Regions from separate parts of the Microbacterium sp. AG790 genome, predicted to be linked through region 2. Evidence: predicted binding sites of a transcription regulator. Region 2 holds the regulator's gene; the other holds the start of a gene.
The links. The regulator HspR, encoded in region 2, represses chaperone genes until heat shock. The targets are predictions, from matches to a motif close to AAGTTGAGTCNNNNNGACTCAACTT.
Positions count from the first base shown of each region.

Region 1: DEU37_RS02270 (Hsp20/alpha crystallin family protein) is a predicted target of HspR. The motif match lies at 8,888-8,912, and genes of this name have one in related genera.

Region 1 covers NZ_RBWZ01000006.1:360,572-372,050, reverse strand. The annotation lists gene DEU37_RS02315 (DUF2834 domain-containing protein) at 1-339, opposite strand, end outside; gene DEU37_RS02310 (molybdopterin-dependent oxidoreductase) at 386-1,963, opposite strand; gene DEU37_RS02305 (DUF6176 family protein) at 2,051-2,374, shown strand; gene DEU37_RS02300 (hypothetical protein) at 2,436-2,768, opposite strand; gene DEU37_RS02295 (HNH endonuclease signature motif containing protein) at 3,140-4,459, shown strand; gene DEU37_RS02290 (hypothetical protein) at 4,502-4,831, shown strand; gene DEU37_RS02285 (DUF2207 domain-containing protein) at 4,866-6,737, opposite strand; gene DEU37_RS02280 (MarR family winged helix-turn-helix transcriptional regulator) at 6,788-7,216, shown strand; gene DEU37_RS02275 (DUF2804 domain-containing protein) at 7,236-8,267, opposite strand; gene DEU37_RS02270 (Hsp20/alpha crystallin family protein) at 8,393-8,848, opposite strand; gene DEU37_RS02265 (hypothetical protein) at 9,144-10,133, shown strand; gene DEU37_RS02260 (L-serine ammonia-lyase, iron-sulfur-dependent, subunit alpha) at 10,222-11,479, opposite strand, start outside.
Region 2 covers NZ_RBWZ01000006.1:19,051-30,529, forward strand. The annotation lists gene dnaK (molecular chaperone DnaK) at 1-559, shown strand, start outside; gene DEU37_RS00700 (nucleotide exchange factor GrpE) at 572-1,168, shown strand; gene DEU37_RS00705 (DnaJ C-terminal domain-containing protein) at 1,184-2,167, shown strand; gene DEU37_RS00710 (heat shock protein transcriptional repressor HspR) at 2,170-2,613, shown strand; gene DEU37_RS00715 (DUF2252 domain-containing protein) at 2,617-3,981, opposite strand; gene DEU37_RS00720 (potassium channel family protein) at 3,986-4,759, opposite strand; gene DEU37_RS00725 (GH92 family glycosyl hydrolase) at 4,802-8,017, opposite strand; gene DEU37_RS00730 (hypothetical protein) at 8,014-8,619, opposite strand; gene DEU37_RS00735 (glycosyltransferase) at 8,739-9,950, shown strand; gene DEU37_RS00740 (glycosyltransferase) at 9,952-11,052, shown strand; gene DEU37_RS00745 (alpha-amylase family glycosyl hydrolase) at 11,272-11,479, shown strand, end outside.

The DNA.
Region 1 (11,479 bases), 340 kb from region 2:
GCCCTCTCCGACGGCCCGCTTCGCGAGCGTGCGCTCGCGGAAGGCGAGGAAGAGCGGGAAGACGAAGGCGAACGCGGTCACCAGCGACACCACGACGTACAGCCACGGACGGCGCATGCCGAGCCGGCGTCCCTCGACGATGATCAGGATGCTGCCGGCGATCGCGGCGACCATGATGTCCACCCCGATCGAGCCGACGGCCGGGCCGGACTGCACGAGGTCGAGCACGTAGTTGCGCATGAGCACGACGGACCACACGTTGAGGGCGAAAGTGCCGACCAGTCCGACCACCGCCAGCACGAGGTAGGTGATCGCGAGGGGTGTCCAGCGAGGCGTCATGGCCCCATTGTGGACCGCGAGCGGTCGAGAGCACAGGGTCCGCCGGTCACGACGACACGGTGACCAAAACCCGGTGCCACCCCGTCGAGCCGTTCGGGGCGATCGGGGCACGCTGCTGCTCCTGCAGCTGGCCGTTCTTGTTCCAGGCGCGTACCGCGATGTAGTGGGTGCCGGGCGCGGCATCCCATTCGTACATCCACTGCACCCAGCTCTCGTCGTTCACCGGCGTGGAGATGGTTGCCGGGATCCAGCCGGTGTCGTCGATGTTCACCTCGACGCGGGCGACCCCGGTCGGCTGGGCCCATGCCATGCCGGCGACGGGAACACGGCCGGCGGCGACGGGGTTGCCGACCTTCGGCACGTCGACACGGGAGGAGAGCTTGATGGGCGCCTCGGCGCTGTATCCCCGCGGCGTCCAGTACGCCTCGTCGGCGGCGAACGTCGTCACCTTCAGCTCGGTGAGCCACTTCGTCGCCGAGACGTATCCGTAGAGCCCGGGGACGATCATCCGCACCGGGAAGCCATGCTCGGCCGGCAGCGGCTCGCCGTTCATCGCGACCGCCAGGATCGCGTCGAGCCCGTCGTCGGTGAGTGCCGACAGCGGCGTGCTCGCGGTGTAGCCGTCGATGCTGCGGGAGAGCACCATGTCGGCACCGGCTTGCGGTCCTGCCATTCGCAGGATGTCGCGGACCGGCACGCCGAGCCAGCGCGCGTTTCCGACCAGTCCGCCGCCGACCTCGTTCGAGACGCAGGTCAGGGTGATGCCGTACTCGTCCAGGCCCATACCGACCAGATCGTCGAAGCTCAACTCGACGCGGCGGTCGACCATGCCGTCGACGACGAGGCGCCAGGTCGACGGGTCGATGGCCGGCACGGTGAGCGCCGTGTCGACGCGGTAGAAGTCGGCGTTCGGCGTGAACAGCGGCGAGAGACCGGGAACGTCGAGCTCGGCGCCGGCGGGCACCGTCAGCGTTCGACGAGGTGCGGGCAGCTTCAGCGCATCGCGGATCGCGTCGACCGATGAGGTCGCTGCCGTCACGACGCGGGCCGTGACACCGACGATCACCGCGGAGATTCCCGCAACGCCTGCGAGGCGGAAGAAGCCGCGCCGGCCGAGGGCCTGCGCGTCGTCCGGGGCGGCGTCGATCGCGTCTGTGGTGGGCACGGGGCGCCGCCAGCGCCGCAGGCGGCGACCGAGCAGGACGAGGACGACGGATGCCGCGACCGCGCCGATCACAGGAGGAACGAACGACAGGGGCGTGACCCCGGTGCGCGAGACGACGGCCGCGGTGGACAGCAGGCCGGCGATCGCGACGACCACCACGCCGAGAGGACTGCGCAGGTATTCGAGCACCCCGCCGATCGCCGAGGCGATGACGACGGCGAGACCGAGCCCAGCGAGGAGGGCGATCTTGTCGTTCGCCCCGAACGTCGCAATCGCGAACTCTTTGAAGGGCTGGGGGACGATGTCGATCACGAAGCCGCCGACTGCAAGGATCGGGCTGGCGCTGCGCGCGACGAGCAGGGCCAGCACCTCGGCGACGCCGAGGAACACCGCCCCGCTGACGACACCAGCGAGGGCGGCGAGGGCGAGCGACGCGCGCCGGCCGGTGTGCGTGGTCACGATGATCTCCTGCCGCCGGGGTCGGGGTACCTGTGTTGTTCGGCACGGGCCGGAGATCGGATGGGTTCGGCGACCTAAGGTGGGGACATGATCCATCTCGTCGCGCGGCGCATCGATCCCGACCAGCGCGAACGCGTTGTGGAGTGGTTACGCACCGTCGACGGTCCGCGTCGCGAAGAGGCGCTCGCCTCACTTGAGGCGGAAGGCATCCGTCATGAGACGGCGATGATCCTGGAGGGCATAGACGGCCCGGTCATCGTCTACGCCATGGAGACCGACGACGTCGAGCGAGCGCGCACAATCGCCGATGATTCACCCCGACCGATCGACGGGGAGCATCGAGCCGTGATGCGGGCAGCCGATGCCGGCGCGGCCGATGCCGACATCCTGCTGGACCTGCGGCCGGCATGACCGGCGGTTCGGGGTTCGACGTGGCGGACGACACCGTCGAGCTCGAACGGGATGACGGCGATCACGGTTCCGCACTCATCGTGCCCGCGGCATCCACCGGCGGGTCGGTGAACGAGACCGGCGTGCCTGCTGCCTGCGCGTAGGCGATCTCCGCCGCCGTCGATGCACCGATGTAGCCGCCGGGATTGACGACGAGCACACGGTCGGCGAGATCGATCTTGTGCCGGTGGAGCGCATCGAGGACGGCCTTCTGCTCTGCGCTGACGGCGCCCTCCATCTCGCCGGGAGCGAGGACGATGACGCCCTGGAGGGTGAGGTCACGGTTCGCGTCGCGCATTTCGGCGACGAAGCGCGAGGAGCCGCAGATGCAGACGGTGTCGGGGCGGACGGGCATGGCTCAGTGTCCCATCGCGGCGCTTCGCGACCCCCTCGCGCAGGGCTTCGCCGTCGCCGTGCGCCGCGGCAAACGCCAGCACCTTTCGACTTTCGTATGAAGTCACGAAAAGGTAACGGAAACCCCTTGTGGCCGTTATCTGGTCGTTATAGAGTGCTCGCACGGTAGTTGTTTTGCTGTGGCAGCTACCGGCATGTGATTGCAGGACACTCTTGGTGCAAGGGACAAGGGCCGGTCGGAAGCCTCTCCGACCGGCCCTTACTCTTGCGCCGATTCCTCCCCAGACAGAGGCATCCGAGGGTTGTCCACAATGCGCCGTTGACCAGGCCTTATACCGCTCTGATGTCGGAGGTCGAGGGCAGAATTGAGTCATGGCCACCACCGAGTCCCCCACCGCACGCGAGGAGCGCGCGGTGGTCGGCGACATCATCGAGGCCCTCGTCGACAGGCGTCGACGCATCGCGTCGCTGCAGGCCGAAGAGGCGGTGCTGCTGCACGCGGCGCAGCAGCATGCACTCACGCAGCGCAACGCCGCCTGCGCCGATAACGATGCTCCGGACGACATTACGATCCGGTCAATCGCCGCCGAGATCGGCGCGGCGACACGGCAGTCCGATCGCACGATCCAGTCGCGGATGGATGAGGCCTCGACCCTCGTGACGCGCTTTCCCGCGACGCTCGATGCGCTCACGAGCGGACGGATCAGCCGCGCGCACGCGGCGGTGATCGCGGATGCCGGGGCCCGCCTGACCGACGACGACGCCCGCGCCGCCTACGAGACGGCGGTCCTGCCGGTGGCCGAACGCGAGACGGTCGGCAGACTGCGGCCCATCGCCCGCCGCCTCGCCGAGGCCCTTCATCCGACGCCGATCGATGAGCGCCACCACGACGCCCGCCGCCAGCGCCGTGTCTGGATCCACGACGGCGACGACGGTATGGCCGAGCTCGGACTCACCGGCCCAGCCCCTCTCGTTCACGGCGTCTACGACCGCCTGACACAGCTCGCACGCGCCGTCCTCGACGCACCTCGCCCCGCAGCAGCGGACGACGACACGATCATGGCCACCGCGGAGCCCGCCTCCGCGAAGGCTCCCGACACGCGACGTGTGGATCAGGTTCGCGTCGATGTCGCACTCGATCTCCTGCTCTACGGACACGCCACCGCCGAGGCGAGCAGCGAGAGCATCGCCGCGGCCGATGCGATCCGTGCCCGCATCCAGGTCACGATTCCCGCGATGAGTCTCCTCGGCGCCGCGGATGCGGCGGCCGACCTGACCGGATACGGCCCGATCGACCCCGACCTCGCGCGGCAACTCGCGGGCACAGCCGCCGGGTGGGATCGGTTGTTCACCAGCCCGACGACGGGGGCCGTCCTCGCGATCGACCGCTACCGCCCGTCTCGCGACCAACTGCGCATGCTCCGCGCCCGCGACGAGCACTGCCGCTTCCCCGGATGCCGCCAGCCGCTCCCCCGCTGCGACGTCGACCACACCGTCGCACGCGAACACGACGGCCCGACCGCGGTGACCAACCTGGCGCACCTGTGCCGACGACATCACACCCTGAAACACCATTCCGCCTGGCGGGTCCGCCAACGGGCGGACGGCACCCTCGAATGGACCAGCCCCACCGGGCGCGTGCACGATGACCGCCCCGCGCGCACGCTCGTGTTCGAACCACCACCGTTCTGATTCACAACGGGGAGGACCCCATCCGCGTGATGGAATGTCACCATGCCCGACGACGCCATCTCCCTGACCATCGACGGCACTCCCGACCTTCCGAGCGCGATCCTGCAGGCGCTGTATCGGATCACGGGCCGTTCGACGATCGAGCTGCGCCGCAGCATCCAGCAGGGCGAGCCGCTCTTCATCGCCACCCTGTTCGGGCGCGAGCACATCGACGTCGTTCCCCGCCTCGAGAGGACCATCGCCTACCTCGACGAGCTGGGCCTGCCCTTCCTCCTGCACGAGCGGATCGACGGCGAGCGCACCACCATAGACGTGGCGACACTCCGCAGCATCCTCGAGGCCGACACCAGCGACGACGACGACACAGCCTGACGCCGGTTCTTCAGACGGCGGCTCAGGCGGCGACTCAGACCCCGCCCCCTCCGCCTCCGCCACCGCCACCGCCGGCAGAACCGCCTCCGCCGGACCCACCCGAGCTCGACGACGACGACATCGCGGCGCTCGAGAGCGAAGCGATCCCGGCGGAGAACGACGATGCGTCGAAGGCCCCGGAGCCGTAGTACCAGTACGGTCCCGTCGCGCCCACGGCCGTGTACAGCACCGCAAGCTCCGCAGACCACTGCTTCTCCTGGCCGAACACGACCGCATACGGCAGCAGCTTCTCGTACAGATCCAGCTTCTGGCGCGGGTCGTTCACATCCACCGCGACGCGCTCGGCACCCGCCGGCGACTGCAGCATCCGAATGCGGTCGGCCTCGGCCCAGCGGATGAACTCCTCCAGTCCCCGCAGATGATCGCGGGTCTCGGCCCCGAGCGCCGTCAGCGGCTTGCGGGAGCACACCCCGATCACCACGACCGCGATCGCCACGCTGATGCCGATCACCGTCCACGGAACGACGGGCTGCACATAGGCCGCGATCGCCACGAACCCCAACCCCAGAGCCAGTCCCGCACCCGCGACGGCGAGCAGGATCGGCAGCCAGCGGGCGCGAAGCGGCACCGCCCGCCGCAGCCCGCGTGCGGTCAGCTCCGTCTCGGCCGCCGCAAGGATCTTCTGCGCGACCTTGGAGAACCTGGTGTCCTGCTTTCCGAACTGGTACTGCGCGCCCGGCGCCCCGCCCGGGAAGAGTCCGTCCAACAGCATCATCCCGTCGCCGTCCGCCTTCGACCGGTCGACGAGCTCCGCGATCAGCTTCGGCTTGCCCCAGCCGCGCCCGTCGGACTCCAGGATGCGGATCGACCCGCGCACCGCCTGCTCCAGCACTTCCGCCGGGATCGCCTTCGACGACTGCCCGAGCAGCACGGCACTCTCGAGCGCGTCGACGATCCGTGGGGGGTCGTACTCCGCGATGATCGTCGGGCGACCGGGCTCATCGGCCAGCTCGCGTCTCCGCGCACGCAGACCCAGAGCACCCGCGCCGACGGCGAGCAGCCCCGCACCCAGCTGCCCCCAGCCGAACGGGGAGGCCAGATATCCGGAGTCGAAGGTCGCGAACGTGCCGTCCGCGAACCCGACGGCGATCGTGAGGGTCTGGTGCGGCTGCACGTCGTCGGCGACGGCGGTGATGACCGTACCCGAACCGCTGATCGCGGCATCCGGGGTCGACGCGATCGACGCGCAGGACGTGCTCGCCCCCTGCACTCCCTGATAGCAGGACATGCGCCCCGTCAGGGATGCCGCCAACGACGCGTCCAGGTGCAGCCGAGCCGTCACACGGCCGAACGACTGTCCCCAGTCGACGCCGTTCACATCCCAGTAGAACTCGAGGCCGGAGTCACCGAACACCCACGTCACGTTCTCGAGCGTGTACGTGAGGACGAAGGTCTGCGCGCCGCGCAGAAACTCGTCCGACCGCGAGACGACCGAGAACACGCCGTCCTGATCCTCCACCTCGCTCGGGCGCGGCGCGCCGTCGCCGTCCGTCACGGAGATCAGTTCGGGGCGGAGGGGCTGACCGTTGTACGAATCGGGGATCTGCCGGCGGATGCCGTGGTTCTGATCCGCATCCGGGAACTGCGCCACGATCGTCTCGACGACCCGCAGCCGGCTGGTTCCGTCGGCGGCCCGCGTCAGGGTGTAGTCGGCCGTCATCGACGAGAACGAGAAGTCGTCGACCCCCGCCGCGGCGACGGACGCGACGGATGCCGGGGGTGCGACCTGTGCGACCGCCGTCGCCGGTCCAGCCCATGCGGGGCTCGCTGTCCCGGCCGCCAGCGCGACCGCGACACCGGCGATCGCGAGTGCGACTCCGACGATCCGTGCACGCGCGCGCCCCATGGGCTTCAGCCTATGGGGCGCCGTGCGAGTGGCGCACTACAGTTGACGCCATGACCGACCGCCGTCTCGCCATCTCCGCGTGGGAGAGTCTCTTTCGCGCGCAGCACGAGATCCTGCGCGAGATCAGCGACGACTTCGGCGAGGACGAGCTGACGCAAGCAGAGTACGACGTGCTGCTCACCGTCGTCCGCGGCGAAGACAACAGCGCGCGCCTGCGCGACGTGACCGCCAACATGCTCATCAGCCAGCCGAGCGTCTCGCGGCTGGTCGATCGCATGGTCGCGCGCGACCTCATCAGCAAGTGCGTCGACCCGCTCGACGGGCGTGGCGCGATCGTCCGCGCAACCGAACGGGGCGCGGCCGCGTTCCGGCGACTCGCGACGGTGCACGGCCGATCGATCGCCGAGCGGATGTCGGTGCTCAGCGACGACGAGCTGGCACAGTTGCAGCGGCTGACGACGAAGCTGCGCGGCGCCTGACCGTCTCGTGCCGCCCCGGCTACCACCGGTTGCGGACATCCTCTGCGAATCCCTCGATACCGTCGAACGCGATCGCACCGCTGTCGACGGCGAACGTTCCCGACCAGGTGCCGAAGCACTGGTCCGTGCGCGAGGAGACCACGCCGAGGTTCATGGCGGAGGCCTTGTCGTAGAACGGGGTGAACACGGCATCCAGCCCTCCTCCGCGCACCCGCCACGGCCGCAGCGGCGCGGCAAGGTCGTAGTCCCAGGCGACGGGCTCGGAGATCTTGTGCAGCGTGCCGTCGAGCACGACGGCGTTCTCCGTCGAGCCCGTCCCGTCGGTCCATCGTCCTCCGACCTGGATGCCGAGGCTGCGTCCGTCTGCGAGGGTTCCCGACCCGGCGCCCCAGTTCCACGACACGTCGTAGCGCCAGCGTCCTCGCCCGTGATCCAGCACCGCCCACGATCCCGCCGGCACCTCGTGGTCGACGCCGTCGAGCGTCAGCACACCGGATGCCGGGAGCGCGACATCCTTCACGGTGTACTGGAACCGCCGCGACGACCACGGCACCACGACCGCCAGCAGCTCGTGTCCGGGCGGGCGGCGCACCGTGATGTCGAAGGACGCGTCCGGGATCTCGGCGTGCAGACGCCAGAGCGACCCGCGCTCGGCCGGCGTGATGGTGGCGGCGAGGTCGGCGTGCCGCGCGATCGTGATGCCGGTGCCCAGCGAGGCGGGCAGCGACACCTCCCGCGACGGCAGCACCGTGACGCTGCGGCCCCACGAACGCGTCGTGGCCCGGTCGTGGATCCACACCTCGTGCACGGCGGCGTAGTCCAGCGACGACACCGTGAGCGACACGATGTGCGTGGGCGTCATGACGTTCCAGTACTCCCACCTCTTGTTGCGCCCCCACGATCGAACGAAGCGTCCACCTCCGATGCCGCGGGTGTCGACGAGCGGCGAGCGGGCGAAGCCGATCGCCGCCGGATTGAGGCGGCCGTCGGGGCGGGTGAGGGAGACGGGTTCGGTGAGCTCGCGCTCGCGCGCGGCGGGGGGTGCGGTCATCGGCATCCTTGCTGACGTTCCGAGTGCTGGTGCTTCCGGTGGGTGCTTCGACACTAGCGCGCAGGCGCGAACCGCCCCGGTCCTCGCGGACACGGGGCGGTTGCGCGCGGGTGCGCGGGCCGGGACTACTGCTCGACCGGGTGCGGCTCCTGCGCCGACTCGTGCGCCTGGATCGTGGGGGCACCGCCGTCGGCGACGACCTGGACCTTGCGCGGCTTCGCCTTCTCGCTCACGGGGATCGTGACCGTCAGCACGCCGTTGCTGTACGTCGCGGCGATGCCGTCGGTGTCGATGCCCTGACCGAGGTTGAGCTGACGCAGGAAGCTCGCGGTCTCACGCTCCCGCGTGATCCACTTCACTCCGTCGCCCTCGCTCAGCGTGCGCTCGGCGCGGATGGTCAGCAGCTGGCCGTCCACATCGATGTCCACCGAGCCCGGGTCGATGCCGGGAAGGTCGGCGCTGAGCACGTAGTGGTCGCCGTCGCGGTAGAGGTCCATCGGCATCCGGCGGGGTCCCCGGCGCGTGTCGAAGAGGCCCGACGCGATGCGGTCGAGGTCACGGAACGGGTCATACGTGGCCATTTTTCTCTCCTTGTCCTTTGTCACTGTGAGGGTCTGTCAAAGTTGAGCCTCATCAACTCAACTAGCATCAGATTAGCACTCGACACAGGAGAGTGCCAACGGTTCACGCACAGCGAACGTGCGCGATCGCGCGCCGTTCACATGACCCTCGCGCCGGAAGCCGCACCGCTGTTTCCGGCGCCGCCGCCCATTCAGCACACGGAACCCTTCCTCCCCACGTGCGGTAACAGCGCAAGTTCTCCACGAGCCGGCGGACGGTGTCCACGACATCAGGAGATGGGCCCAGCATGAGCGGATGCCGCGCCCACCCCGACCACTTCCGCCGACATTGCCGCAGGTGTTCACCGCCGCCGACGCGTCGACGGCCGGCGTCACTCGCGGGCGCCTCTCGGCTCGCGACCTCGACGCACCCTTCCGCGGAGTCCGCGTTCGGCGCGACACGGACGGCGCCGCACCGGACGGCGAGGACACGCCGGACGAGATCGCCCGGCGCAACATCCTGGGTCGCGTCCGCGCCCACGCACTCGTGCTGCCGCCCCATGCGTTCTACACCGGGACGACGGCGCTCGCGATCCACGGGCTCCCCTTCCCCGACGCGGATGCCGCGGCATCCGCCGACCTCGACGTCGCCGTTCCCGCGCCACACCGTGCCCTCAGACGGACGGGCATCACCGCCGTGCAGATCACCCCGATGCTCGTTCACACCACCGTCCGGGCGGGCCTTCCGGTCGCGACGCCCGCCTCCGCCTGGGCGATGCTCGCCCGCGAGCACACGATTCGAGACCTGGTGGTGATCGGTGATGCGATCATCCGCGTGCCCCGCGACGGATGGGGGCGGCGTCTGCCCGACGCTCGACACGCCGGACCCGAGAATCTGGCCGCGGCTGTCGCCGCAGGCCGCCGTTGCGGAATCGCGAAGCTCCGTGCCGCGCTTCCCCTGCTGCGCACCGGCAGCATGTCGCCGCTCGAGACGGACTGGCGACTGTCGCTCATCGGGACGGGTCTGCCGGAGCCCGAGCTCGACGTGGAGGTGCGCGCGCCAGACGGTCGACTGCTCGGCATCAGCGACGGCGCATTCGTGGCGCACCGGGTCGCGGTCGAGATCGAGGGCGATCACCACCGCACCTCGCGTCGCCAGTGGGTGCGCGACCTCGAGAAGTACTCCGACTATGCGAACCTCGGCTGGGATGTTGTGCGCCTGAGCGCCGCGCACATCCGACACGATCCCTCGCGGGGAGTCGCGCTGGTCCGCGCCGCCCTCGCACGCCGAGGTTGGCACGCGTGACCGGTCGCTCGGTTGACGCTTGCACCGGTAATCACATCGCGATTTCCCGCGCGAACGCCAACTGAACCGCGGCAGGCGCGCGCGGCGCTCAGCACTCGACGACGTTGACGGCGAGTCCGCCCTCGCTGGTCTCCTTGTACTTGGTCGACATGTCGATGCCCGTCTGACGCATCGTCTCCACGACGGCATCCAGCGGCACATAGTGCGTGCCGTCGCCGCGCAGCGCGAGGCGCGCGGCGGTGACGGCGGTGGATGCCGCGATCGCGTTGCGCTCGATGCACGGGATCTGCACGAGCCCACCCACCGGGTCGCACGTGAGCCCCAGATGGTGCTCCATCGCGATCTCGGCGGCGTTCTCGATCTGACGGTTGGTGCCGCCCATCACGGCGGTCAGCCCGCCGGCCGCCATCGCGCACGCCGAGCCGACCTCGGCCTGACACCCGCCCTCGGCTCCCGAGATCGACGCGTTCGCCTTGAACAGCGAGCCGAGCGCCGTCGCCGTCAGCAGGAATCGACGGATGCCGCGGCGCCGGTTCGCCTCGGCGAGCTCCTGCGCGGTGGCGACGATGTCCTCCGACCCGTGCGCCGCCTCACCCGCCTCGCGGCCGTCCGGACCGTGCAGCCCGAGTAGCGCCGAGCCGACGAGCTCGCCGTAGGGCGTCACCGCGTTCTCCGCTCCGATGCCGGCATCCGCGAGGAAACGCCACCAGTACATCGCAACGGCCGGGAGGATGCCGGCGGCGCCATTCGTCGGCGCTGTCACGACGCGTCCTCCGGCGGCGTTCTCCTCGTTCACGGCCAGTGCGAACGCACCGAGCCACTCCCCCGGCAGCTCGCGCCCGGTCGCCTCGACGCTCTCCAGCTGGGCGCGGATCGCGCCCGCGCGCCGCTTCACCTTCAGCATTCCCGGCAGCACCCCGTCGGCGTGCAGCCCGGCGTCGACGCACGAGGCCATCGCGTCCCAGATGGCATCGAGCCCGGCCGCGACCTCCGCTTCGGGCCGCAGCGCCTCCTCGTTGCGGCGCGCGATCTCCGCGATCGTCAGCCCGTACGTATCGCAGACGTCCAGCAGTTGCGCCGCTGTCGCGTAGGGCAGCGGGAAGGATGCCGCGGCCACCACCGCCGGCTCACCCTCGCGCCGGATGAACCCGCCGCCGATCGAGTAATAGGTGTCTTCGTGCAGTGCGAGCCCCGCGGCATCCCGCGCGACGAGCGTCATCGCATTGGGGTGTCCGGGAAGACGCGTCCGCGGCGCGAGTACGATGTCCGACCGCGAGAAGGGGATCGGCGTACGACCGTCCATCAGGAGGAGGGCGCCGTCGGACCAGTCGGTCCAGGCGCCGCGC
Region 2 (11,479 bases):
GCCCCGCGGCATCCCGCAGATCGAGGTCACCTTCGACATCGACGCCAACGGCATCGTGCACGTGTCCGCGAAGGACAAGGGCACCGGCAAGGAGCAGTCGATGACGATCACCGGCGGCTCGTCGCTGCCCAAGGACGACATCGAGCGCATGGTGCGCGAGGCCGAGGAGCACGCCGCCGAGGACAAGAAGCGCCGCGAGGCCGCCGAGGTCCGCAACCAGGCCGAGACGCTCTCCTACTCGATCGAGAAGCTCATCAAGGACAACGAGGACAAGCTCCCCGCCGAGGTGAAGACCTCCGTCCAGGCCGACGTGGATGCGCTGAAGACCGCGCTCGCGGGCGATGACGAGGATGCCGTGAAGACGGCGTTCGACAAGCTCAACGCGTCGCAGCAGCAGCTCGGCGAGGCGATCTACGCCTCGGCGCAGGCCGCCGGCGAGCCGGCCGACCCCACGGTCGCCGACCCGGGCAACGGCAGTGTGCCGAACCCCGAGGAGGACGTCATCGATGCCGAGGTCGTCGAGGACGAGGACGACAAGAAGCCGGGAACCGGAAAGTAAGAGAATCGAACCATGACGAACAAGGACTTCGAAGAGCCCATCGACGAAGTCCCCGGTGACGAGGGGTCGGAGGCACACGCCTCCGGCCCCGACTCGCAGGGGGACCGGCGTGAGGGCGACGACCTGACCGTCGACGACATCCTCGACGCGCCGCAGACCGACGAGGCCGCCGTCGCGGAGGCCTCGCCCGAGGACCGCGATCTGGTGTTGGACCTCAAGCGCCTGCAGGCGGAGTATGCGAACTACCGGCGCCGCACCGAGGAGCAGCGTGAGGTGGAGATCGCCCGCGCGAAGGGGTCGGTCGCCAAGGGGCTGCTGCCGGTGCTCGACGACCTCGACCGTGCCGAGAAGCACGGCGACCTGGTCGACGGATCGCCCCTGGCGGCGATCGCGGAGAAGCTTCGCGCCGTCGTCGCCCGCCTGGGCGTGGAGACCTACGGTGTGGCGGGCGAGGCGTTCGACCCGCAGCAGCACGAGGCCATCTTCCACGCCCCGAACCCCGGAGGGGTGGAGGACGGCACGATCCTCGACGTCGTCGAGGTCGGCTACCGCCTGGGCACCATCGAGCTGCGACCGGCCAAGGTCGTCGTCGCCGGTTCCGCTGACTGACGGGAGGAGGTGTCCATGGCCAGTCAGGATTGGTTCGACAAGGACTTCTACAAGGTCTTGGGCGTCTCCAAGGACGTGTCCGAGGCCGACCTGAAGAAGGCGTATCGCAAGCTCGCCCGCACGTATCACCCCGACTCGACGCAGGGTGATCCTGCCAAAGAGGCGAAGTTCAAGGAGATGAGCGAGGCGTACGCCGTGCTCTCCGACAAGAGCCAGCGCGAGGAGTACGACCAGATCCGCGCGATGGGCGCCGGGGGTGCCCGCTTCCAGGCGCCCGGCGCCGGCAGCGGGGGCTTCGAGGACGTCTTCAGCCGGTTCGGCCAGTCGCGCGGATCGGCCCAGTCGGCCGACTTCGACGACTTGTTCTCGATGTTCGGCCAAGGCGGCGGCTTCGGCTCCGGCCGGTTCGGGCAGTCCACCGGTGGATTCCGCGGCTACGGCGGCCCGCAGCGCGGCGCCGACGTGACCGCGCGCACGACGCTCGACTTCCAGACCGCGGTGAAGGGTGAGACCATCACCCTCGCGGGCGAGGATGGCAAGCCGTTCAAGGTGAAGATCCCCGCCGGCGTGGCCGACGGCCAGAAGATCCGTCTGCGTGGCCGCGGGCGCCCGTCACCCGACGGCGGCGAGCCCGGCGACATCGTCGTGAGCGTCTCGGTGCGCCCGCACCCGGTGTTCGTGCGCGACGGACTGAACCTGCGCGTCACGGTTCCGGTCACCTTCACGGAAGCCGCGCTCGGCGCCACGATCGAGGTGCCGACCCTGGGCGGAGATCCGGTCAAGCTGCGTGTGGCACCGGGCACGCCCTCCGGGCGCGTGCTGCGGGTCAAGGGTCGCGGCGTGCACACCGCGAAGGGCACCGGAGACCTCCTCGCCGAGGTGCAGGTCGCGGTGCCGTCGCATCTGGACGATCAGGCGATGGAAGCGCTTCAGCGCTTCCATGAGCTGGAGCCGAAGGAGAACCCGCGCGCCGACCTCATGGCCAAGGCTCGGGAGTGAGCATGGCCGACGGGCAACCCGATGAGGAAGCGCCGATCTTTGCGATCGCCGTCGCCGCGGAGCTTGCCGGCATGCACCCGCAGACCCTCCGTCAGTACGACCGGCTCGGACTCGTCGTTCCCGGGCGCACGCAAGGCGGATCGCGGCGCTACTCGCTGCGGCACGTCAAGCAGCTGCGCGAGGTGGCCGCGCTCTCGGCGGAGGGCATGAGCCTGCCCGCCATCTCGCGGTTGATCGAGCTCGAGAACGAGGCGCGCGGTCTGCGTCGGCGCGTCGCCGAACTCGAGCAGCGTCTGCAAGAAGAACTGGCCCGTCGCTCCCGCGTCTTCGCGGCGGGGGCGACGGGGTCGGTCGTCACGCTGCGTCATGGCACCCGTGTGCGCCGGGCGACCGAGGTGGTGCTCTGGCGTCCGCTTCCGCTGGCGGATGCCGAGTCCGAGCGGTAGCCGCTATCTCGCGGTGCGCGCCGCCACGGCATCCACGAAGGCGCCGTAGTCCGCACGCGAGAGGGCGGCGTAGCCGTAGGCCCACTCCACGATGGCCTCGGCGGCCGCCCGTCCTTCGCCGAGGTAGCCGACGATCTGCGCAGCGTTCGGCGACTGCCCGTGGGCGCGCGCGAGCACCGTCGCGCAGGCCTGCGCGTAGAGCCGGAACGGTGCATCCTCGAGCGTCTCGGCGTCGATCCCGCCCTTCATGTCGCGGAACTGGCGTACGTAGTAGTCGGCGCTCTCTCCGCGGAAGTGTCCGAGGAACGGGTCGGACGACCCCTGCAGAATGCGCTGCAGGGCCACGACGCGGCCACCCTGACCGTGGCTGTCGACGAAGGCAGTGACCTCCTCCGGCTGTGCACAGCCGCCGTACTCGTCGAGCACGCTGCGCCCTGCCTCCTTCACCTGCATCAACAGCGCGGCGCCGTCGCCGTCGACGAAGACGGCGATGTAGCACCGGGTCCCCACGCTGCCGACACCGACCACCCGACGCACGACATCGCAGAACGTGTACTGCGACAGCACGAGCTGCACGTCGGCGCGCGTCGTCGAGATGTACTGGGCGAGGGACGCGTCGACGGCTGCCGCCACGTCGGGCGTGACGCGGGTCATCGTCGGCGGCTGCTCGACGAAGCGCAGCCGCCCGTCGGCATCCGCCTCGGTCATCTTGCGCACGGCCTTGTCGCCGGTCCGCTTCTCGGCATCCGCGATCGCGGCGCGCAGCACCTTGCGCGACGCTTTGCCGCTGGTGACGAGGGCACCGGCGGCATCGAAGTGCTGGTAGAACCGGGCGAGCGGAGTGGCCCGCTCCCCGACGGCCAGAGCGCGGGCGTAGCGGCGGACGGCCGCGCGCGCAGCATCCGCCGTCACCGCATCGTCGCGTCCGGTTGCCTGACCGGCCACCACGATGCTGGTCACCAGGCGCTTGAGATCCCACTCCCAGCTGGCCCAGGCGGACTCGTCGAAGTCGTTGAGGTCGAACACGAGCGTGCGCTGCGGTGACGCGTAGAAGCCGAAGTTCGCGACGTGCGCGTCGCCGCACGAGGCGACGAGGATGTCGCTGCGCGCGCCGGCGGCGAGGTCGTCGGCCATCAGCGCCGCCGTGCCCCGGTAGAACGCGAAGGGGCTGGCGGACATCCGCTCGTCGCGCAGCGGCACGAGCTCTGCGACCCGCGTGGCGGCCTGCGCGGCGAGGATGCCGAGGGGATCGCGCTGACGCGTCGGCAGCTCCGCCAGCATCCGGCGGGGCAGCTCCCTCCGCAGCGCCCGACCCTGCTCGAAGGCGACCTGGCGAGAGGCGGGCGCGGTCCAGGCGGCGGTGGTCATGCGCTCATGATGGCACCGAATCGGGGCCGCCCGCGGCGTCTGCGTCCGCGCGGACCGGGGTGGAGGCGGACGCCGACGCCGTGCCGCGTCCGATCGCTGCCGCCCGGTCCTCCTCGAGCCGCTGCCCGACGCGGTGCATCTGGTCGGTGAGCGCGGAGATGACGGTGGCGCTGGTGACGCCCAGCACGACCAAGCCGCCCATCATGAGTCCGACGGCGATCGTGCGTCCGAGCGGGGTGACGGGGACGAAGTCGCCGTACCCCACCGTCGCGAGCGTCGAAAACCCCCACCAGATCGCATCGCCGAGGTCGATGATGTTGGCGTGCGAGTCCTGACGTTCCGCCAGCCAGACCAGGGTCGATGCCGTGAACACGAACAGCAACGTGAACAGCGACACGAGGATGACGAGCCGCACCCGTTGGCGGGACGGCCGCGTGCGAAACCACGGCAGGCGCCAGAGGTAGGCGAGAATCACGAACGGCCGCAGATAGACGATGACGAGTGACACGGCCTCGAACCAGCGGGTGCGGAAGAACTCGCGCGCCGACCCGCAGATGGCCAGCCGGACGAGGAAGTCGGCGATGAACACCGCCCACATCACCCCGATCGCGCCGAGCAGCAGACCCTGCTGGTGCGCGTCCAGCCGGGTGTCCGCCAGGCTCCAGACCCACCCGGCGAAGAAGAGCAGGGACAGGGCGAACATCGGCCACGCGGTGCGGTCCTCCCAGCGCAGCACGCGCGGAGACAGGGTCCGCCGGGGACGCTCCCGCTCGCTCATATCCGCCACGATAGCGGCCGCGGTGCGCGCCCCGCCGTGCGCTCAGGTGCTGTCACCGAGGTCGAACAGCTCGATCTGTCGCAGGCGCACGCCGGAGCGGGCCCGCACCCTCACGAAGCGGGCCGGCACCGGCGCGCTGAACCGGAACGGTGTCGTCCGGTCGGCGGGCAGCGAGGTCGGAGCGGTCACCTCGACGGGGCGCCACGAGGAGCCGTCGTCGCTCGCCTCCCACGCGAGCGCCGCGGCATCCGCCTCGTCGACGGCGGTCAGTGTCGCATCCGTCACGGTCCTCACCGCGGGAAATGCCCATCCCGCCCAGGCGCCCGCGCGCAGGCGCGTGCCGCGGTCACCGCGCCGTGCGCCGTCGTCGAAGAGGCGCCGAGTGTGCCAGACGCCCCGAGAATGGATGCCGCGCCCCGCGCCGCCTGTCAGGTCCGCCTGCCAGGGGCGCGCGGCGGACTCGCGCCGGGACCAGAGTGCGACCGCCGCGTCGTCGGGGTCGTCGGCGAACTCGAGTTCCAGATGCAGGTCTCCGTCGTGGTCGGCGCCGAAGGTCTCCACCGGCAGGACGGGCGCGGTCAGCAGCTCGCCGTTCAGGCGCGCTGCCCGCAGCACCCGCGCGTCGGGGCTCATGCGGCGCGTCCGCACACGCAGGCGGGTGCCGGCGGACCGGTCGACGGTGATGTCATCGAACAGGGGTGAGCCGATCACGAGAGCGCCCGAGGCCGGTTCGAGGGGGTACAGACCGAGCGCCGCCCAGAGCCACCATGCGCTCATCTCACCGTTGTCTTCGTCTCCGGGAAAGCCCTGCCCGATGTGACCGCCCGCGAACAGGCGTCGTGCGAGCCGATGCGCTGTCGCACCGGCGAGCCAGGGCCGGTCGGTCGCGGTGTACATGTACGGGATGTGGTGCGCGGGCTGGTTCGAGACAGCGCACATGCCGCTGCGCAGTGCGCGGGCCTCCCGCTGCTCGTGGATGACCCGGTGGTACGTCCCGGCGAAGGCGCGGTCGGCCGTCTCGGGCTCGTCGAACAGGCGGTCCAGGTGCGCGCGCAGCGCCGCCGGCCCGCCGTACAGCTCGGCGAGTCCGCCCGGATCGTGCACCGCGCTCACGGACATCCCCCACGCGTTCGTCTCGACGTAGTCGCCGCCCCAGACGCGCGGGTCGAAGCGTCCGCCCGCCGTGCGGCCGTCGGCGTCGCGTCCGCGCAAGAACCCGACGGCCGGATCGAACAACTGCCGATAGGCGAGAGCGCGGTTTCCCAGCCAGCGCGACAACGCCTCATGGCGTGCGGCGTCCTCGCCCGCCGAGGTCGCCGCCAGGCGCTGCGCCAGCCGCGCCAGCGCGGCATCGCTGATGGCGTTCTCGACACTCCAGCTCATGCCCTCGTGGATGTCGCGCGGGATGAACCCCAGGAAGCGTCCCCGTCCGATGCCTTTGCGTCCCCGGCGGGCGTCGGGCGCGCGCTCGGCGGCGTTGCGCCACCCGGACGACAGGGCGGTCTCGGCGTCGTCGAGCAGTCCCCACCTTTCGCCGTCGGCGAGGATCTGGTCGCTGGAGGTGCCCACCATCGCGTCCACGTAGCCGGGTGCCGTCCACCGCGGCATCCAGCCGTGACGTCGCTGCGGTTCGAGGATGCCGTCCAGCAGCTCACGAGCCCGAACGGGGTCGACGAGATTCAGCATCGGCCACGCGGTGCGGTACGTGTCCCAGTAGCCGTTGTTGACCGGAAGGCGCCCGGCGACGATCGGCGCTCCGGTGTGCGTGTCGGTGTGCGCGCCGGTAGGGGCGAACGGATCGGCGTAGACCCACTGCGGGTTTTCGGCAGATCCGGCGTTCTCCTGCGCAGCGTTCGGGTACAGATGCAGGCGGTACAGCGCCGACGCGAGCTGTGCGCGCGTGTCGGCGTCGGCGAGGCCCCGGAAGGGGCGCTCGGATGCCGTGAGCTGCGGGATCTGCACACGGTCGAGCACCGCGTCCCAGGCGCCGCGCGTGCGGTCGCGGATCTCGTCGAACGTCACCTCCGCGGGCGCTTCCAGAGCGAGCGAGCGCAGCGCCTGCTCGACGGAGATGAACGAGATCGCGATGCGCAGCTCGAGGGAGCCCGTGCCGGCGACGAAGCCGGCGCGCTCGCCCCGCCCGTCGTCGTCGAGGCGGCCCGCGTGAACCCGTGTCCCCCGCACGACACCCGCGAAGAACGTCCGCGGCCCGTTGCCCCACCGCGGGTCGGCCTCGCCGACCCAGCCCCGCACGCTGTCGCCGTGGGCGGTGAGCGCGCCGTGGGCTCCCGGCTGGTCGATGATGAAGCCGACGTCGGCGTCGGGGGCCCGGCCCTCGACCCGGAAGAGTCCGACGTGGTCGCTCGCCGTCGCCTCGACGCGCAGGTCGCCGTCGAGTGTCGCGGACCAGACGTGCGGGTGGGCGCGTTCGCTGCCCGGTGCGATCCAGCGTCGCCGCGCCGTGGGCGACGAGACGGGGATGCCGTCGAAGGGCATGACCTGCAGCACTCCGCGGTCGCCGATCCACGGGCTGGGCTGATGCGAGAACTGCACGGCCTCGAGGCGGCGGCCCCGTTCGTCGTCGTGGACGAAGGGACGGTACGGCCAGCGCTGGTCGCGGGCATCGGTCGCCGGGGTGAGGAAGGTGAACCCGTGCGGCACCGCGACCGCGGGGATCGTGTTGCCGCGCGAGAAGCGGTCGCCGGCGTGCGAGCCGCGCCGTGTGTCCACGCGTTCGGCCGGCGAAGAGGTGGATGCCGGTGCCTCCTCGATCCGCACCTCGACGAACCCGGTCACCTCCTCGGGGGTGCGGGCGTCGGTCGCCAGCGCCGTCGTCCCGAGGACGATCTCGACCGCCGCGGTCCGCCCGGCCAAGGGAGCGAGGCTCACGGTGTCGGCGTTCCACTGCTCGGGCATGCTCCACGCCGCCGCGAACTGACTCTCGGCATCCAGAGCAAAGCCGTAGCGGTCGCGCACGCGGACATCGTCGCTGAGACGTTCCTCGCCGACGCGGGCGTCGACCGTCACCGCGAGCGGCGCCCACGGTGCGTGCACCGCGGCATCCCCGTCGGCGTAGAACGCCCAGTGCAGCACCGTGTCGGCGGTGCAGACGACCGCGTCGAGCCCGGGCACCGCGACGCGCTGTGCACCCTCGCCCGGCCGGAAGCCGAAACGGAACACCGGGCCCCCGAGGACGCCTGCGTGCGGGCGCGACGAGGGCGGATCGGCGGGGCCGTCCGCCGGCTCCAGGAAGATCATGCGGGGTCGATCCGCAGCACCGGCCCCGCTTCGCCGGCGACCACGTCGTCGACGACCCGCAGCGATCGGGCGAGCTCGTCGACGGCCGGGATCACCGTGCCGAAGCGCTCCCGATCACCCCCGGTCGCCGTCACGGTGATCAGATGCGTCCCGGTGTCCCAGGTGTAGGTCGCGAACGGCGGCGGCGTCGCGGCGCCGTCCCGGGCCGGCGGAGTCGGCATGACCAACCGTTCTCCCGTGCCCAGGTACGTGCCGCGGAAGTCCTCGGTGTCGTCGTACTCCATCGGCATCATGGCGCGCGCGGTCCGCAACTGCGGGGTGAGCTGCTGGATCTGCGCCATGACGACGACCAGCTCGGGGTCGGACCTCCACACCCAGACCAGGACGCGTCCGGCGGCCTTGCGCATGAGCGCGGGCGCCGCCTGGCTCATCGCCCAGGCTGCGAACGCGCCGCCCGGGCGCGGCTCGGCGCCCAGCATGCCGTTGGCCTGACCCAGCAGCATCCGGATCGCCTTCTTGCGGGCGCGACGTCCCCGCAGTCCGAACGAGTCGGTGATGGGAACCCAGCGCGTCTGGTCGGCATCGGCGGTCAGTCGGGCCATGACACCACGTTACGCGGGACGGGTCCTTCCCGGCGGCAACAGGGCCCTCGGGTAGACTTCCCTGGGTGGCTCCGTGATCCGCGGTCTTGCCGCCGCCGCACAGATAGGCCTCGCACCCCGTGACCGACTCCGCGACACCCGACGACCCGCATCCCGCTCCTCGGCCGCTCACGATCGTCATCGCTGCCGATACGTTCAGCCCCGACGTCAACGGCGCTGCCCGCTTCGCCGAGCGCCTCGCTGCCGGCCTTGCCGGACGGGGCCACGACGTCCACGTGATGACGCCGAGTGTCAAGCACTCTGTCCACGGCACCTTCCACGAGATCATCGAAGGTCAGCGGATCACGGTGCACCGGCCGCCCGGGTGGCGCTGGCCTCCGCACGACTGGCTGCGCTTCGTGCTGCCGTGGTTCGCGAAGCACTACTCCCGAAAACTCCTCGACGAGGTGCCGGCCGATGTCGTGCACAGTCAGTCGCACATCGTCCTCGGGCGTGCGCTCACCCGCATCGCACGCCAGCGCGGCATCCCCGTGATCGCCACCAATCACGTCATGGCCGAGAACATCCTCGACTTCACGACCCTGCCGCCCCTGCTGGACAAGGTGGTCGTCAAGCTCGCGTGGGACGACGCGAAGCGCACGTTCGACATGTCGCGCGCGGTCACCACGCCGACGCGCAAGGCCGCGGAGTTCCTCGAGAGCACGATCGACATCACGGGCGTCATCCCGATCAGCTGCGGCATCGACAAGCGCAACTACACGCCGAACCTGACCCCGCGGCCCCACAACCGCGTGCTGTTCGTCGGTCGGCTGACCACCGAGAAGCACGTCGAGGTCACGCTCGCGGCGATCGCGAAGCTCGCGCCGGAACTGCCCGATATCGCCTTCGACATTGTCGGGGGCGGCGACCAGCGCCGCGCGCTGGAGCAGACCGCGCAACGCCTCGGCATCCAGGACCGCGTCACCTTCTACGGCCGCGTCGAGGAGGACGACCTCCGCGCCGCGTACACACGCGCCGACGTCTTCGCGATCGCGTCGATCGCCGAGCTGCAGTCGATCGCGACGATGGAGGCGATGGCCTCGGGCCTTCCCGTCGTCGCCGCCGATGCCGTCGCGCTGCCGCACCTCGTCCACGACGGGGAGAACGGGTACCTGTTCGCGCCGGGCGACGTCGACGACCTCGCCGACAAGCTGCGCCGCGTGCTGACGGCCTCGCCGGAGGAGTACCTGCGCATGCAGCAGGCGTCGCTCGACGGGGTGGAGATCCACGACATCGAGAAGACCCTCGACACATTCGAGAAGCTCTACCGCGGCGAGCCCCTCAACGGCTGACATGCGCCTGCTGTTCGACGCGCGGTACATCCGCACCGACTTCCACGACGGCATCAGCCGGTACTCGGCCGAGCTCGCCGCAGCCGTCGCCGGTGGCGCAGCCGCGCGGGGTGTGGAGGTCGTGTTCCTGATCCACGACGAGGCGCAGCGGGCTCTCCTGCCGGAGGGCGCACGTGCGCTGCGGATCCACGCCCCCACCGCGGTACGCGAGCCGTTCACGGCACTGCTGCTGAACAGGTATCGCCCGGATGCCGTGTTCTCGCCGATGCAGACCATCGGTGCGCTCGGGCGCCGCTTCGGACTGATCCTCACCCTGCACGACACGATCTACTACCGGCACCGGACGCCGCCGCGGAACCTGCCGTGGTACGTCCGGGTCGGCTGGCGGCTGTTCCATCTGTCGTACGTGCCGCAGCGGCTGACGCTCGACGCCGCCGACCTGGTCGCCACCGTCAGCGAGACGAGCGCCGCCGAGTTCGCGCGCGTTCGCCTGACGAGGCGACCCGTCGTCGTCATCCCGAACGCGCCGCAGCGGCTCGCAGGCCTCCTGCCGGAGGCGGCGCGGGTCGAGCCCGGCGCCGACAACCTCGTCTACATGGGCTCTTTCATGGGCTACAAGAACGTCGAGACCCTCATCCGAGCCATGGCGGAGCTGCCCGGGCGTACGCTCCACCTGCTGTCGCGCATCTCCGCCGACCGGCGTGCCGAGCTCGAGCGCCTCGTCGATGGTCGCGGGGGAGCGGTGCGCTTCCACAACGGCGTCACGGATGCCGAGTATGCCGCGCTGCTCGCCGACCGTGCCGTGCTGGTCTCGGCATCCCTCGACGAGGGCTACGGCCTGCCGGTCGCCGAGGCGCTCGCGCTGGGCGTGCCCGCCGTCGTCACCGACATGCCGATCTTCCGCGAGGTCGCCGGCGACGGTGCGTTGTACGCGCCCGGCGTGGATGCCGCGGCCTTCGCCGCCGCGGTGCGTGAGCTGGACGATCCCGCGCGTCGCGACGCCGTGATCTCCGCAGGAACGGCGCACATCGCCCGGTTCTCGTGGGAGCGTTCCGCGGCCGTGCTGCTCGACGCGCTCGAGCGCCTGCCGCGCCGGCGCTGACGCCGCGGAGGAGGCGTTTCGACTCGCTGCGCTCGCTCAACGACCGGAGTGTGTCCCGCCCCCGGTCGTTGAGCGAGGCGCACGGCACCGAGTCGAAACGGCGTCAGGAACTGCATCTTGACAGCCACAGGCTCGGGGGTGTTGCATCGATCCAGTAAACACGTGCAAGCCTGGCGGCCGGTACGCACTCCGACAGCGAAGTCGTAAGGAGTCCACCGCATGATCCGTGAAGACACCACCGTTCCGACGAAACGTCGAAAGGTGCTCGGCCTCGGGGCGATCGCCACCTTCGTGGCCGCTCTGCTCATCACCCCCGCGCTCAGTGCACCCGCCGCCGCCACCACCACGGTCCCGTCGCCCGGCCCGCTCGCGGAAGGCGACGTCATCTACCAGGTCCTCGTCGACCGCTTCTCCGACGGCGACTCGA